DNA from 4 places in the Terrabacter sp. 2TAF16 genome. Region 3 is predicted to be linked to each of the others. Evidence: riboswitches for the same ligand, from Rfam matches in the RefSeq annotation. Region 3 holds a riboswitch; each other region holds the start of a gene.

The links. A riboswitch is a leader RNA that binds a small molecule or an ion and turns the genes downstream of it on or off. The one in region 3 is predicted to bind S-adenosylmethionine.
Region 1: another riboswitch for S-adenosylmethionine. It lies ahead of AB4Z14_RS01635 (putative leader peptide); the one in region 3 lies ahead of metX (homoserine O-acetyltransferase MetX).
Region 2: another riboswitch for S-adenosylmethionine. It lies ahead of AB4Z14_RS07930 (aminotransferase class V-fold PLP-dependent enzyme); the one in region 3 lies ahead of metX (homoserine O-acetyltransferase MetX).
Region 4: another riboswitch for S-adenosylmethionine. It lies ahead of AB4Z14_RS20385 (bifunctional o-acetylhomoserine/o-acetylserine sulfhydrylase); the one in region 3 lies ahead of metX (homoserine O-acetyltransferase MetX).

The regions. Positions count from the first base shown of each region.
Region 1 is NZ_JBFRFZ010000001.1:343,726-347,568, forward strand. It holds gene AB4Z14_RS01620 (ABC transporter substrate-binding protein) at 1-257, opposite strand, end outside; gene AB4Z14_RS01625 (amino acid ABC transporter ATP-binding protein) at 341-1,102, opposite strand; gene AB4Z14_RS01630 (amino acid ABC transporter permease) at 1,099-2,178, opposite strand; gene AB4Z14_RS01635 (putative leader peptide) at 2,336-2,419, opposite strand; SAM riboswitch class IV at 2,453-2,565, opposite strand; gene rpsA (30S ribosomal protein S1) at 2,850-3,843, opposite strand, start outside.
Region 2 is NZ_JBFRFZ010000005.1:149,881-153,723, forward strand. It holds gene AB4Z14_RS07925 (DNA translocase FtsK 4TM domain-containing protein) at 1-708, opposite strand, end outside; SAM riboswitch class IV at 910-1,035, shown strand; gene AB4Z14_RS07930 (aminotransferase class V-fold PLP-dependent enzyme) at 1,072-2,469, shown strand; gene AB4Z14_RS07935 (endonuclease/exonuclease/phosphatase family protein) at 2,548-3,627, opposite strand; gene AB4Z14_RS07940 (ribonuclease J) at 3,629-3,843, opposite strand, start outside.
Region 3 is NZ_JBFRFZ010000007.1:77,313-81,155, forward strand. It holds gene AB4Z14_RS12405 (universal stress protein) at 298-696, opposite strand; gene metX (homoserine O-acetyltransferase MetX) at 861-2,120, opposite strand; SAM riboswitch class IV at 2,136-2,250, opposite strand; gene AB4Z14_RS12415 (DUF4192 family protein) at 2,333-3,843, opposite strand, start outside.
Region 4 is NZ_JBFRFZ010000018.1:62,560-66,402, reverse strand. It holds gene AB4Z14_RS20390 (IS1595 family transposase) at 164-1,120, opposite strand; SAM riboswitch class IV at 1,343-1,462, shown strand; gene AB4Z14_RS20385 (bifunctional o-acetylhomoserine/o-acetylserine sulfhydrylase) at 1,553-2,869, shown strand; gene AB4Z14_RS20380 (LD-carboxypeptidase) at 2,914-3,843, shown strand, end outside.

The DNA of each region.
Region 1 (3,843 bases), on a different contig from region 3:
TTGGCGGCCGTGATCGTGCCCCGCTCTCGGATGCCCGCGGGCAGCAGGGCCGCGGCCTTCTCGTCCGTGGTGGCGGTGATGCGCTTCTGGTCCGGCGAGGTGTTGACGGCCGGGCCCGCCGGCGCGGTCGAGCCGGCCGCCGCGCCCGACCTGGCCTCGGCGGCTCCGGAGCAGGCGGTGAGCGCGACGGCGGCGGCGGCGAGGACCGTGACGGCATACGTCGTCGGGCGGTGGACGGGGTGGGGACGTGCGGGCATGAGGACTCCTCTCGGCACCCGAGGGGTGCGAGTCATGGGTGGCCGGGACGGCCTGAGGGGCGTGGGGTGGTGGGGTGGTGGGGTCAGAGGACGCGGTCGAGGAAGGCTCGCGTGCGTTCGTGGGCAGGGTGGTCGATGACCTGCTCGGGCGGTCCCTGCTCGACGACCCTGCCGCCGTCGAGGAAGACGACGGTGTCGGCGACCTCGCGGGCGAAGCCGACCTCGTGCGTGACGACGACGAGGGTGGTCCCGTCGCGGGCGAGCTCCTTGATGACGGCGAGGACCTCGCCGACGAGCTCGGGGTCGAGAGCCGACGTCGGCTCGTCGAAGAGGATGACGTCGGGCTGCAGCGCGAGGGCTCGGGCGATGGCGACCCGCTGCTGCTGACCACCGGAGAGCTGGCGCGGGTAGGCAGCCGCCTTGTCCGCCAGCCCGACTCGCTCCAGCAGCGTCCTGGCCCCGACCTCGACCTCGGAGCGCTTGCGGCGCTGCGCCGACACCGGCGCCTCGACGACGTTCTCGAGGACGGTGAGGTGCGGGAAGAGGTTGAACTGCTGGAAGACGAAGCCGATGCGGCTGCGCTGGCGCAGGATGTCGCGCTCGGGCAGCTCGTGGAGACGGTCACCCACCTGCCGGTAGCCGATGAGCGTCCCGTTGACCCGCACCTGACCCCGGTCGATCTTCTCCAGGTGGTTGATGGTGCGCAGCAGCGTGGACTTGCCCGACCCCGACGGTCCGAGGACGACCGTGACGGTGCCCTCCGCCAGCTCGAGGTCGACGTCGTCGAGCACCCGGTGGGCCCCGAACGACTTCGTCACACCGCGGAGGTCGACGGCGGCGGTCATCGGGCGACCTCCTCGGGACGACGCGCTGCCTGGGTCGCGATGCCGGCCCACCGGGCCCGGAGCCGCTGGAGCGGTGTGGGCGGCAGCGACCGGGCACTGCCACGGGCGAAGTGCCGCTCGACGTAGTACTGCCCGATCGACAGGAGCGTCGTGAGGATGATGTACCAGACCGTCGCCACGAGGAGCAGCGGCACGACGCGGGAGTTGCGGCCGTAGATCACCTGCACCTGGTAGAAGAGCTCCGGGATCGCGAGCACGGAGACGATCGAGGTGCCCTTGAAGAGGCTGATCACCTCGTTGGCGGCGTTGGGCAGGATCGAGCGCATCGCCTGCGGCAGGACGATCCTCGCGAACTGGCGGCGCCGCGGGATGCCGAGCGCCGAGGCCGCCTCGCGTTGCCCCTCGTCGACGGAGAGGATGCCGCCGCGGATGATCTCGGCCGCGTAGGCCGCCTGGTGCAGGGCGAGCCCGAGCACCGCGGCGCCCAGGGCCCCGAAGAGGTCGTTGGTCTCGACGCTGCCGAAGGACGGCCCGAACGGCAGCCCGACGCTGATCGTCTGGTAGAGGTAGGCGATGTTGAACCAGAAGAGCAGCTGGACGATGAGCGGGATCGACCGGAACGCCCAGATGTAGGCCCACGCGACGGTCCGCAGGAACGCGTTGGACGACAGTCGCATGGCCGCGAGGACGAGCCCCAGGGCGAAGCCGGCCACGGTCCCGAGGACGGTGAGCTGGATCGTCGTGCCGAGAGCCCGGATGACGGTTTCGGTGGCGAAGTAGCGACCGAAGGTCGCCCAGTCCCAGCCGGGGTTGGTGACGAGGCCGTTGACGAACATCGCCACGAGCAGTCCGACGCCGGCGACGCCGACCCATGTCCACGGGTTGCGCCGCGGGACGACGGTGAGGACCGGCCCGCCTCCGGACGGCGGGACCGAGTGGGTTGCCGGCGCCGGGGCGGCCGAGAGGGCGGACGTCGACGCTCCCGCCGTGGGCTCGGCCGGCGAAGGCGGCGAGGACGACGATGACGACGTGGTGGTCGGCGGCGCTGAGCGCCGGACCGTGGAGAGGGATGGCACGTGAGGCTCCTGGAGGGATGGCTCGGGCACCCGTCACCGGACGGGTGGCAGGGCGCGGCGGCGGCCGCGGGGGTGCGTGCTGGCGTCCGAGCCCCACGGGGTCACCGCTGGGCCGGGCGCCGACCGGCCGGCCGAGGTCTCGGCGGCCAGGACGTCGTCAGGGACGACAGAGCGCGCTGGACACGCGGAGCAGGTCGACGTGGCGGCGGAGCACGAGGTGGGTGCTCGTCGTGCGCGCCATGTCGGCTCCTCGGTCCTGGACCCGACCACTTCGAGTCCGCGCTTGCCGTCGCCTGCTGGCGACGGCCTGGTCCTCACCCGGAGCACCCCGCCGCGGTGGAGGGTTGCTGTCCAGCGAGCCGGGGCTTGACGCTGGAACTCTTGACCTGTCGACGACACTACGAAGGCGCTGGGCAGCCCGTCAATCGTCGAAATGCGTGCTTTCTCCTCAGTGCGACAGGCTCTTCCACCACGCGCAGCAACGCCGGTTTGTCTGTGCCGCAAGGCAATTCGCGGGCAACGACGCTCCTACGCAACTCGGAATTCCTAGTGATTCAGTCGGAAATGAGTCCTGAGCCTTCTTGCATCCTGAGACGCAGGACGCGAAAGAGCCCCGGACCACAGGGGTCCGGGGCTCTTTCAGAGCGTGTCGCTCCGAGCAGTGACTGGCGTCAGTTGCCCGTCAGCTTCTCGCGAAGCGCAGCGAGCGCCTCGTCCGAAGCCAGCGTGCCCTCGACCGGGGCCGGGGCGTTGCGCGGGGCGCGCTCGCCGCGGTCGGCGTCGCCGGCCTCGGCGACGTCACCGGTCGCGGACGAGTACGACGTCGCGGAGCCGGCGTTGGCCGCAGCCTCGGCGTCGGCCTTCGTCGCGGCGTCGACCTGGGCCTTGTGGGACTCCCAGCGAGCGTGGGCGTCGGCGTACTGACGCTCCCACTTCTCGCGCTGGGCGTCGAAGCCCTCGAGCCACTCGTTCGTCTCCGGGTCGAAGCCCTCGGGGTACTTGTAGTTGCCCTGCTCGTCGTACTCGGCGGCCATGCCGTAGAGGGTCGGGTCGAACTCCGACGCCGCGACGGCCTGGTCGTTGGCCTGCTTGAGCGACAGCGAGATGCGGCGACGCTCGAGGTCGATGTCGATGACCTTGACGAAGATCTCGTCGCCGACGTTGACGACCTGCTCCGGCAGCTCCACGTGGCGCTCGGCCAGCTCGGAGATGTGGACGAGGCCCTCGATGCCGTCCTCGACGCGCACGAACGCACCGAAGGGGACGAGCTTGGTGACCTTGCCGGGGACGACCTGGCCGATGGCGTGCGTGCGAGCGAAGTGCTGCCACGGGTCCTCCTGCGTCGCCTTCAGCGACAGGGAGACACGCTCACGGTCCATGTCGACGTCGAGCACCTCGACGGTGACCTCGGTGCCGACCTCGACGACCTCGGACGGGTGGTCGATGTGCTTCCACGACAGCTCCGAGACGTGGACGAGACCGTCGACGCCGCCGAGGTCCACGAACGCACCGAAGTTGACGATGGAGGACACGACGCCCGAACGGACCTGGCCCTTCTGGAGCTCCTTGAGGAACGTCGTGCGCACCTCGGACTGCGTCTGCTCGAGCCAGGCACGGCGCGAAAGGACCACGTTGTTGCGGTTCTTGTCGAGCTCGATGATCTTG
Region 2 (3,843 bases), on a different contig from region 3:
GAGCAGGCCGAAGAGACCGAGCAGGACGAGCAGGACGAGCGCCCCGTAGGTCGAGACGGCCGCCGCGAGCGGGCTCGAGGCGAGGAAGCCGAGGATGCCGCCGGCGGCACGCATGCCGTCGGCGCCGTCGGGCGGGTTGGGGATGCCGTCGGCAAGGTGCGACAGACCGCACGCGGCGAAGGTCAGGGCGATGGTGCCGACGACGACGCGGTTGGTCGCGGCGTCGTCCTGGGGGGCGCGCAGCATGCGCAGGCCGAGGGCGAGCAGCACGAGCGGGACGGCGTAGGCGACGCGGCCGAAGGTGCCGGCGAAGACGGCGTGCACCACCTGGCCGAAGGTGCCGGAGACGCCCCACCACTCACGGGCGGCGACGACGACGGCGAGCGCGATGAGCGCGAAGCCGATGCCGTCGCGGCGGTGCTCCGGCTCGAGGTCGGCGGCACTGTGGCCGACGCGGCGCACCGCTCCCCCCGCCATGTGCGAGACGCCCATCCACGTGTTGCGCATCGCGCCGAGCGGGAAGGGGAGGCCTCCGCCCCGCGTCTTGGACGCGGTCTTGGCGGCGGGCTTGCGGGCCGCGGGCTTGCGCTGCGCGGGCCGGCCGCCCCGGGCTGCCGGAGGGCGTGACGAGGCGCTGCCCGCGGACCCCTTGGCACGGGTGGCCGCGGCGGAGCTCGAGCGCTGGTTGGTGGACGGACGTGACGCCATGCTCGCACCGTACGTCAACGCACCGCTGAACTCACGCGTCACACGCGCAACAGGGCTGACCAGTCGGACGCGGCCGCCGTATGCCGTGGCCGCGCCCGCCGTCGTCCCGCGAGGGCCCCGGCGGGGTCGGCGTCTCAGATCGCGACACCCGGGGACCGGGCGGTGGACAGCCGGCGACCGACCCCTTTATCGTCGGGCGCAGGTCATGAGTGCCAGTGACAAGCCCCGGCTCGCTGGCCAGCAACCCTCCTCCGCGGTGGGGTGCTCCGGGTGACGACCAGGCCATCCTCGGTCTGAACGTGTGATCGAGGTCGGCAAGCGCGGACCTGCACCGGGTGGGTCCCATGACCCAGGAGCACTCCCATGTCGGTCCTTCCCTCGACGCACCCAGCGGCCTCCCTCTGTGGCGGCTCCCCCGCACCCGTCGTGCGCACCCGCGCCCTGCACGTCGTGCCCGAGGCGCGCACGCTGCCCACCGTCGTCGGCGCGGGACTGCGCGTGCCCACGCTCCACGGCGACACGGCATACGCCAACCTCGACCACGCGGCCTCGACGCCGGCGCTCGAGACGGTCCAGGCCGCGGTCGACCGCGCGCTCGAGACCTACTCGTCCGTGCACCGCGGCGCCGGGTTCGCCTCGCGGCTGACGAGCGCGTGGTACGAGCAGGCCCGCGCCGAGGTCGCCGCCTTCGTCGGCGCGCGTGAGGGCGACTCCGTCATCTTCACCCGGACGACGACCGACTCGTGGGCCCTGCTGAGCAAGGCGCTGCCGAGCCGCACGACGGTCTTCGTCTTCGGCACCGAGCACCACTCGACCTTGCTGCCCTGGGGCCGCTTCCGCACCGTGCGCCTCCCCGTCCCGCAGACCGTCGAGGACGCGCACGCCCTGCTCGAGGAGGCGCTGACCGACCACCCGTCGCGCCACCGCCTCGTCGTCGTCGCGGCCGCCTCGAACGTGACGGGAGAGGTCTGGCCGGTCGAGCGCTTCGCCACCCTGGCGCACGAGCACGGCGCCCGGATCGCCGTCGACGCGGCCCAGCTCTCGGCGCACCGCACCATCGACCTCGCCGCGTGGGACGCCGACTACGTCGCGTTCTCGGGGCACAAGACGTACGCCCCCTACGGCGCGGGCGTCCTCGCCGGGCGCTCCGACTGGCTCGACGCCGGCAACCCCTACCTGCTCGGTGGCGGCGCGACGCGCTCGGTGACCGAGGACGGCACCACGTGGGCGACCGGGCCGGCGCGCCACGAGGGCGGCAGCCCCAACGTCATCGGCGCCATCGCCCTCGCCGCGGCCTGCTCGACGATCCGCCGGCACCGCGAGGCCATCGAGGAGCACGAGACCCGCCTCCTCGAGCGGCTCCGCGCCGGACTCGACGACGTCGCGGGCGTCGAGGTCCTGTCGATCTTCGGTGACGACAGCGACCGGGTCGGCGTCGTCGCCTTCACCATGGACGGCTGGGACTCCTCGCTCGTCTCGCAGGTCCTCTCCGTCGAGCACGGCATCGGCGTGCGGGACGGCAAGTTCTGCGCCCACCTGCTCGTCGACGAGCTCCTCGAGGACCCGTGGGGCGAGCGTTCCGCCACCGCGGTCCGCGCCAGCATCGGCCTCGGCAGCACGCTCGAGGGCGTCGAGCGTCTCGTCGCGGCCGTCGCGGGGCTCGTCGAGCACGGCACCGACGCGGAGTGGACGCTCACCGAGACCGGATGGGCGCTCGAGGGCACCGACCCGCGCGACGTCGAGGTCGAGCGACCCTGGTGAGCGCGGGCGTACGCCGCTGAGCAGGTCCGTGCGCCGGTGCGCCGGCGCGGTCGGTGCGCTCGAACGCTCAGGGTCGGGTCAGCGCGCCGGCAGGGCGTAGCTCGCCCAGACCGCGGCGTGGTCGGCCCGGTTGAGAGCCACCTGCCCGGCCTCGACGACCGTGAGGCCGCGGCTCAGCAGGTGGTCGAGCTGGACGAAGGCCGGAAGCCGGTTGCCCGCGAAGGGCCAGGTGCGCACCCAGCCCTGCCCGTCGGTGCGCTGCGCGTCGTCGAGGCCCGCGGCGAGGTCGCGGAAGCCGGGGTGGCCGAAGCCGGCGTTGAAGTCGCCGGCCATGACGAGGAGCTCGTCGCCGTCGAGACGCTGCTTCCACGACTGGAGCGCCCGCAGGCCCGCGCGCCACTCGACGGTGTCACCGCGCAAGGGCGCCGTGGGATGGGCGACCTTGAGACGCACCGTGCCGTTGGGCACGGTCACGTCGACCTCGGGCTGGACGCTCCGGGTGCCCTCGAGCGCCGGGTCGGTGCCGAGGCTGCGCACCGAGAGCGGGTAGCGCGACAGGACCATCGTCCCCGTGTAGGTGCTGGCCCGGGCGACGCCCTCCCGCTGGCTGAAGTAGTCGGCTGCCCCTTCGGCGTCGAGTCGCCGCAGGATCGCGGGTGTCGCCTCGGTGAGCACGAGGACGTCGACGGAGTGGAAGCGCACGGCATCCATGAGCTGGCCGGCGTTGGCCGCCCCGATCCAGACGTTGGCCGACATGACCGTGAGGTCTCGGTCGGCCGTCGGCGAGGAGGTGGCTCGGAAGGCCGGCGCGGCGACCGTCGCCGCCACGACGAGCGCGGCGACGACGGGGACGAGCATCCACCACCGCCGCAGCACGAGCGTCGCCACGGCGAGCAGGCCCAGGCCGATGACGACGAAGGGCCCTGCCGTCTGGAGCACGACGACGACGTATGCCGTCGAGTCGTACCAGCGCAGCGCCCCGACGGCGACGAGCCCGAGCAGGACGACGCCGATGACGACGTCGACCCAGCGCCCGCGGGGACGACGTCCGGCCGGCTCCCACGTCGACGACTCGGCGGGCTCCCCCGGAGGACCGGAGGGACCGTCGTGGCCGTCGTCGCTGTCGAGGTGCCCCCGGGCGGCCTCCTGCACCGTCACGTCAGGCCTGCAGCACGACCGGGATGATCATCGGCCGGCGGCGGATCTTGCCACCGACCCACGAGCCGACCGCGCGCCGGATGACCTGCTGGAGCTGCTGGTCGTCGCGGACACCCTTGGCGACGGCCTCCTCGATGGCCCGCTCGACCTTGGGGATGACCTGCTGGAAGATCTCGTCGTCCTCGACGAACCCGCGGGCCGTGATCTCCGGGCCGC
Region 3 (3,843 bases):
TCCAGCGGTTGTTGCCTTAGGCACGGATGCAGTCGCCTTTCGTCGCAGGTCTCGTCGGATGGTCGACCCGAATCCGGGCATGCACCATCACAACGAACGAGAATGGGGGTTGGTGCCGGAAGAGCTTGGCCTGTCGGAGTCGATCCCTGTTTCGAGCTCTCGGTGCGCCTCGTGCGATCCGGTACTCGGACATTATAAAACGGCGTACGCCCTCCGAGCGAACGCGCGTCCAACCCGCGTGCCGCGAACGGGCGTCCGGCCCGCACGAACCGGGCCGGACGACGTGCCGGAGAGGGCTCAGTCGCCCTTGACCGCGAGCACCGGGCAGCTCGCGTCGAGCAGGATGCGCTGCGCGTTGGACCCGAGGATCAGCTTGCCGACCGGGCTGCGGCGACGCAGGCCGATGACGATGAAGTCGGCCTTCTCCTCCTCGGCGACGGAGATGAGGTCCTCGGCGGGGTCGTTGCCCCGGACGAGCTGGCGCACCTCGTGCTCCAGGCCCTTCTCCTCGAGGAGCGTCTGCACCCGGGCGAGCTCGCTCTCGAACTGGCTGGCCTCGTTCGCGTCGAAGTCCTTGCCGCCCCGGTGGGAGCTGATGACGACGAGCTTCGCTCCACGCAGGACGCACTCCTCGGCGGCTCGCTTGAGCGCCGCGCGACCTTCCTTGGTGGCGACATAACCAACGACGATGGCCACTTTCCCGGACCTCCTTGGGACGGAAACAACCAGTGCTCGCACCGTACCCGATTACGAGGCGTCCGGCGCGTCCCGGGCGAAGTCTCACCGCGGCGTCGGCGACGCGGACGACGAGCGTGCCACAGCGCCGGCTGTCGGCGAACCGGCCCGGCGCGCAGATGGGTTCAGTCGCGCGGCCGTTCGAGCGCGTCTCGGACGATGCGACCCACTTGGTCCTCCTCGATGAGGAAGCCGTCGTGCCCGAACTCCGAGGTGATGTGTGCGCGACGGGACCCCGGCAGGGCGGCGTGCAGCTCGTCGGAGAGCCGGGGCGGGTAGAGGCGGTCGGTGTCGACCGAGACGATGGTGCACTCGGCGCGGACGCGCTCGAGGGCGGCCTCGAGCCCCCCGCGGTCGCGCCCGACGTCGTGCGAGTTCATCGCCTCGGTCAGCACGACGTAGGAGTTGGCGTCGAAGCGCCGGGCCAGCTTGCCCGCGTGGTGGTCGAGGTAGGACTCGACGGCGAAGCGACCGCGGTCGCCGGCGCGCAACGGGTCCTCGCCGAGCTGGGGCTCGCGCCCGAAGCGGGTGCCGAGCTCGGTCTCGGTGCGGTACGTGATGTGGGCGATGCGGCGGGCCAGGCCCAGGCCGGTGTCGGGACGCGTGTGGCCCTCGTAGTAGTCGCCGCCCGCGAAGTCGGGGTCGTTGCGGATCGCCAACAGCTGCGGCTGGCACCAGGCGATCTGGTCGGCGGTCGCGTACGCCGTCGACGCGAGCACGATGCAGCGGTCGACGTCGTCGGGGTGCGTCGCGGCCCACTCCACCGCACGCATCCCGCCCATCGAGCCGCCGACGACGGCCGCCAGGCGGCGGATGCCGAGCCCGTCGAGGAGGCGTCGCTCGACGGCGACCTGGTCGCGGACCGTGACGTAGGGGAAACGGCTGCCCCAGGGACGACCGTCGGGCGCAGGGCTCGCGGGGCCGGTGCTGCCCTGGCACCCGCCGAGGACGTTGGACGCGATGACGAACCACCGCTCGGGGTCAACGGGTCCGTCGGGCCCGATGAGGGCGTTCCACCAGCCGGGCGAGGCGTGTCCGTCGCCGGCCTCACCGATGACGTGGCTGTCGCCGGTCAGTGCGTGCTCGACGAGGATGACGTTGTCGCCAGCCTCGTTGAGCCGGCCCCACGTCTCGTAGGCGATGCGAACGTCGGGCAGCACTCCCCCGCGCTCGAGCTCGATGTCACCGACGTGGGCGAACTGCCGCCGGCCGACCGGGTCGCCGTCACGCCAGGCGCCGTCGGGCCGGCGGGGCTCCGGTGCCGTCGGGTCGACGTGGCTCGTCGCCGCACGGTCCCTCGTCGCCGAGTCGCCGGTCTGGCCGGTGCCAGCGGTCCCGGGCCGCGCCCGGCGGCGGGTGCTCTGCGTCCGGTGGGTGACGGTCATCGGGGTACTCCTCGGTCCTCGCGCTTGCACGCACCCGGGGACGGGGCGGCCAGGTCTTCACCCGGGGCACCCCACCGCGAAGGAGGGTTGCCGACCAGCGAGCCGGGGCTTGTCGCTGGTACTCATGACCTGCTCCAACCATACGCGAGGCCTCACGGAGAGGCCGCGCGCCGTTCCACGACATGGACGGACGGCGCCGCCGCCGGAGACGCTCAGGCGCACTCCCGGGGCCGGAGTCCGACGTCGAGGGCGTGTCGCAACAGCCGCCCCAGCCCGTCATCGGGCTCCAGCTCGAGCGCACGGTCGACCGCGACCCCGGCCCGCGCACCGTCGCCGCACCACCACGCCATCGAGGCGAAGAGCGACAGGACGGGAACCGCATGATCCGCCGGCGTCAGTCGGCAGACCTGCTCGAGGCGGGACAGGACGAGTCGTGGCGTCGCAGCCTCGTCCCACTCCTCCCAGCCGCTCGGGTCGTTGCCGTCTCCGAGCCACGACTCGGGAGGCGCGTCGGGCGCTGCGGCGAGGCCGGCCCGAAGGTCGCGCGAGCGCGGTGCGTCCCGGTCAACCGACGCCTCGAGCGCCGCCAGGGTCCCCACGGCGTCCAGCTCGTCCAGCACCCGTCGTGCCTCGAAGACGTCGCGCGGCGGCTCGCCATCGTCCTCGTAGTCGTCCTCGTGGTCGTCCTCGTGGTCGTCTTCGACGTCGGTGTGCTCCTCGTCCGTGTCGTCGTCGTGCCGGTCCGACGACGGCGGCCCCGCAGCCAGCAGCTGCAACAGCGCTCGGAGCGCATCGGAGTCGCCCTCCTCGAGGCGCTCCTGCACGGCCGTCCCCGACCCCTCCGAAGTGTCGGGGTCGCCCGGGTCCGCGCGCGATCCCGGGGAGCGACCGGGCTCGGCGCCGTCGGGTGTCGGGACGGCGGCCGTCTCGTGATCGCCCGCGGCCGGGGCGAGCCGGAGGTCAGGACCGAGCAGCACCCCGAGGAGGGCTGCGAGGTCGTCGGACAGGAAGTCGGCCGAGGCCATCCCGGGGCAGAGCCAGGCCAGCAGGGCGTCATGGAAGCGCGGGTCACGCAGCGGACCGACGAGGGACGGGAGCCAGTGCTCGACGCCGTACCCCTCGATCTCGCCGTGCAGCACCCCTCCCCAGGCCACGAGGGAGTCGTGGACGAGGAACTGGCGGGCCGTCGGGTCGCCGCCGTCGAGGACCCCGAGCGCCGCGCCGGGTCGGCGCCCCCGTCCCGCCGGTCGACGGCGCCGACCCCGGTCGGGCTTCCGGTCCGTCCGGCTCGCCCGGGCCGGCGTCCTGCTGAGGGAGCCACCGGCTGCGACATAGCGGCGCTGCCAGTCGTCGATCGCGGCGGCAGCGAGGTCGTGCCGGGGCTCCGTGGGGGCGAGCGGCTCGACGAGCCTCGCCAGCCCCTCTCGGTCCGCCAGGACGGAGTGCCCGAGCGCCACGTAGCTCGCCACGGCCGGCACGTCCGCCTGCTCCGGGAGGAGCCAGCCCTCCGAGGGGCAGCAGTCGCACCCGACCGAGCGCCAGCGCCCCTCGAGGACCGCGAGTCGCTCCCGGACGACGACCCTGTGGTCCTCGACGCCCGTGGCGAGCGCCTCGAGCAGGGCCAGCGATTCGTCGCGCACCTGCTCGAAACCCACGAGGGCCACCGACGACGGGGAACCCTGGAGCAGGGTCGGCACCGTCTGGGCGGCGGCCTCGGCGGCCA
Region 4 (3,843 bases), on a different contig from region 3:
GCGACCGGGACAGTCGGCCACGGTCGGCCGTCCACGCCACCCTCAGAGTCCTCCAGCGCCCACCCGCCGGCGCACCGGAGGACTCCACCGGTGACGGGGTGTACGGCACGGCGAGCCTCCTCTCGGCGATCCTTCAAGTAGAACAGGTGTTCTGCATATCTGCTTAGGTGAAGTCGGGTATGCCGGTTTCTGGCTTGAGCAGGCCCTTGAGCGGGTGCGGGTCGGTGTCGACGGCTTGCTCGAGCAGCCGATAGAAGAGCAGTCCTCGTGACTTCGCGTTGCGGCGGTTGAACCGGAAGGTGTACTCGTCGAGGTAGTAGGGCAGGTGTGCCTCCTCGACGCGGAAGTGCAGGGTGCCGATCAGCCAGCGCTTGAGCAGTGAGGCCACCAGGTGCACTCCGGGCAGCACGCTGGCCTTGTCGGGCGCGGAGTAGCCGAGGGTGAACTCGTGGGTGTAGCCGAGGTCGGCGAGCCGGCGCAGGGTGCGGGCGCCGTCGGTGCGGATCGTTGATCCGGGCTCGATGACCCGGGTGGCGAAGTCGACCAGCTCGGCGGTTCCGGGCTGGGTGGCGACGCCGAGCCGGACTCGGCCCAGGCGGCGGGTTTCGTTGTGTTCTATGGCGATCATGACCGCGACCTTGTCGCCGTAGCCGCCCATCCGGCCGCGGGTGACGCCGCCGATCATCGTCTCGTCGAGCTCCACGATCCCGGACAGCTTGTCCCGCTCCGGGCGGACCATCGCCCGGCGCAGCTTGTGCATCCAGGCCCACGCCGTCTCGTAGGAGCCGAACCCGAGGACCCGTTGCAGGCCGAGTGCGGACATCCCGTTCTTCTGCGAGGTCAGGAACCAGATCGCCGCGAACCAGGTCGACAACGGCGTCCGCGTCCGGTCGAAGATCGTTCCAGCGGTGACCGACGTGCGCCGCCCGCAGGCCCGGCACATCCACAGCCCGGCACCGGTGCGCCAGAACTCAGTGGCTTCGCACTTCGGGCACACGAACCCGTCGGGCCAGCGCAGTCCGGCCAGGTAGTCCAGGCAGGACTGGTTGTCCGGGAACCACTCCAGCAGCTGCTGGTAGGTGGACGGGTAGTCCACTCCCCGAACCGGATTCGCGGTCATCCACAGATCCTACTTCACCCAAGCAGATATGCAGAACAGGTGTTCGAGCGACTTTCAAGAGGTAGGCCACCCCTGTGGACAACGAACTGGTCTGCCCTGCAAGCCATCCCGTCCGGTTCGACGCGGCCCTGCGCCGATCGGGAACGCTCGTCGGAAAGGGCCCGTCCACGATGAGGACATGGCCTCCCACCTGGCGGACACGCATACGTACACTCGCCGGTAGGTCATGAGCGCCAGCGACAAGCCCCGGCTCGCTGGCCGGCAACCCTCCAACCGCGGTGGGGTGCCCCGGGTGAAGACCTGGCCCGTCGACGCCACCCGGCGCTCGTGCAAGCGCGGAGAGCCTCTCTCCCGCACCGACCCGTCGGTGCACGGGGCCCGGTGACACGGGACCCCGGTCAGCGACACGACCCAGGAAGAGCAGGACGACCGATGACCGAGCCCAACTGGTCCTTCGAGACCAAGCAGATCCACGCCGGCCAGGCCCCCGACAGTGCCACGGGGGCCCGCGCGCTGCCGATCTACCAGACGACGAGCTACGTCTTCAACGACACCGACCACGCCGCGAACCTCTTCGGGCTCAAGGAGTTCGGCAACATCTACACCCGTCTGATGAACCCGACGACCGACGTCGTCGAGCAGCGGATCGCGGCACTCGAGGGCGGCGTGGGCGCCCTCCTCGTGGCCTCGGGCCAGGCTGCCGAGACGCTCGCCGTGCTCAACATCGCCGAGGCGGGCGACCACGTCGTCGTCTCCCCCAGCCTCTACGGCGGGACGTTCAACCTCTTCAAGCACACGCTGCCGAAGTTCGGCATCGAGGTCGGCTTCGTCGAGGACCCGACGTCGATCGACTCGTGGCGCGCGGCGATCCGCCCCAACACCAAGCTCCTCTTCGGCGAGACCATCGCCAACCCCAAGAGCGAGATCCTCGACATCGAGGCCGTCGCGGCCCTCGCGCACGAGCACGGCGTACCGCTCGTCGTCGACAACACCGTCGCGACGCCCTACCTCATCCGCCCCATCGAGTGGGGCGCCGACATCGTCGTGCACTCGGCGACGAAGTACCTCGGCGGTCACGGCACCTCGATCGCCGGCGTCATCGTCGACGCGGGCACGTTCGACTTCGGCGCCGACCCGGAGAAGTTCCCCAACTACAACACGCCCGAGGAGAGCTACCACGGGCTCGTCTTCGCCCGCGACCTCGGCGTCGGCAGCCCGCTCGGCGCCAACCTCGCCTTCATCCTCAAGGCCCGCGTCCAGCTGCTGCGCGACCTCGGCCCGGCCGCGTCGCCCTTCAACGCGTTCCTCATCGCCCAGGGGATCGAGACGCTGTCGCTGCGCATCGAGCGTCACCTCGAGAACGCCCACCAGGTCGCTGCCTTCCTCCAGGGTCACGACCAGGTCGAGAAGGTCGTGTGGGCGTCCTTGCCGGACAGCCCGTTCCACGCTCTCGCGGAGAAGTACACGCCGCGTGGCGCCGGCGCCGTGCTCTCGTTCGAGATCGCCGGTGGCCTCGAGGCGGGCAAGAGGTTCGTCGAGGCGCTGACCCTGCACAGCCACGTCGCGAACATCGGCGACGTCCGCTCGCTCGTCATCCACCCGGCCTCGACGACGCACTCCCAGGGCCCCGACGAGGACCGCCTCGCTGCAGGCGTGACGCCGGGCCTCGTGCGCCTCTCGGTCGGCATCGAGCACATCGACGACATCGTCGCCGACCTCGAGCAGGGCTTCACGGCCGCCAAGGCCTGACGCTCCCGACCGACCCGGCCGAAACCGGGCTGAAGCGGATCGGCATGGCTGGCACGATGGCAGCCATGCCGATCCGCTACCCTGCCCCACTGCGCCCCGGCGACCGGATCGGCGTGACCTCGCCGAGCTCCGGCGTCTCCGACGAGCTCTGGGGACGGTTCGCGTATGCCGTCCAGTGCCTCCGCGACCGTGGCTTCGACGTCGTCGTGGGTGAGCTCAACCACGCGCCGAGCCACGTGAGCGGGCCCCGCGAAGCCCGCGCGGCCGAGCTCATGGGGATGCTCCTCGACCCGAGCATCCGGGCGGTCGTCCCGCCGTGGGGCGGTGAGACCGGCATCGACCTGCTCGACCTGCTCGACCTCGACGCGGTCGCCGCCGCCGAGCCGACCTGGTGCGTCGGCTTCTCCGACACGTCGACGTGGCTGACCCCCCTCACCCTCACGACCGGCATCGCGACGATCCACGGGCAGAACCTCATGGACACCCCGTATGCCGTGCCGGGCGGCATACTCCACTGGGTCGACGTGGCGGGCGCCGCGGCCGGGGACGAGCTGCGGCAGCACTCCCCCGGGCGGCACCGTGCCGGCGGCTGGGACGACTACGCCGGCAACCCGACGGTCTCCGAGATGACCCTCGAGGGCCGAGGGACGTGGACCCGCATCGATCCGGGCCACGAGGACGCACCCATCACGTTCTCCGGAAGGCTCGTCGCGGGGTGCGTCGAGACGGTGAGCTTCCTCGCGGGCGGCCGCTTCGCGGACATCGCTGCCTTCGCGCGCGACCACGCGCCCGAGGGCACCGTCGTGCTGCTCGACATCGCCGAGTGGAACTCCTACGACATCTGCCGTGCCCTGCACGCGATGCGCCTGCGTGGTTGGTTCGACGCCGCGAGCGGCATCCTCGTGTCCCGGACCAGCGCGCCAGAGCCGCACGGCTTCACGCAGCACGCGGCCGTCGTCGATGCCCTGGGGATG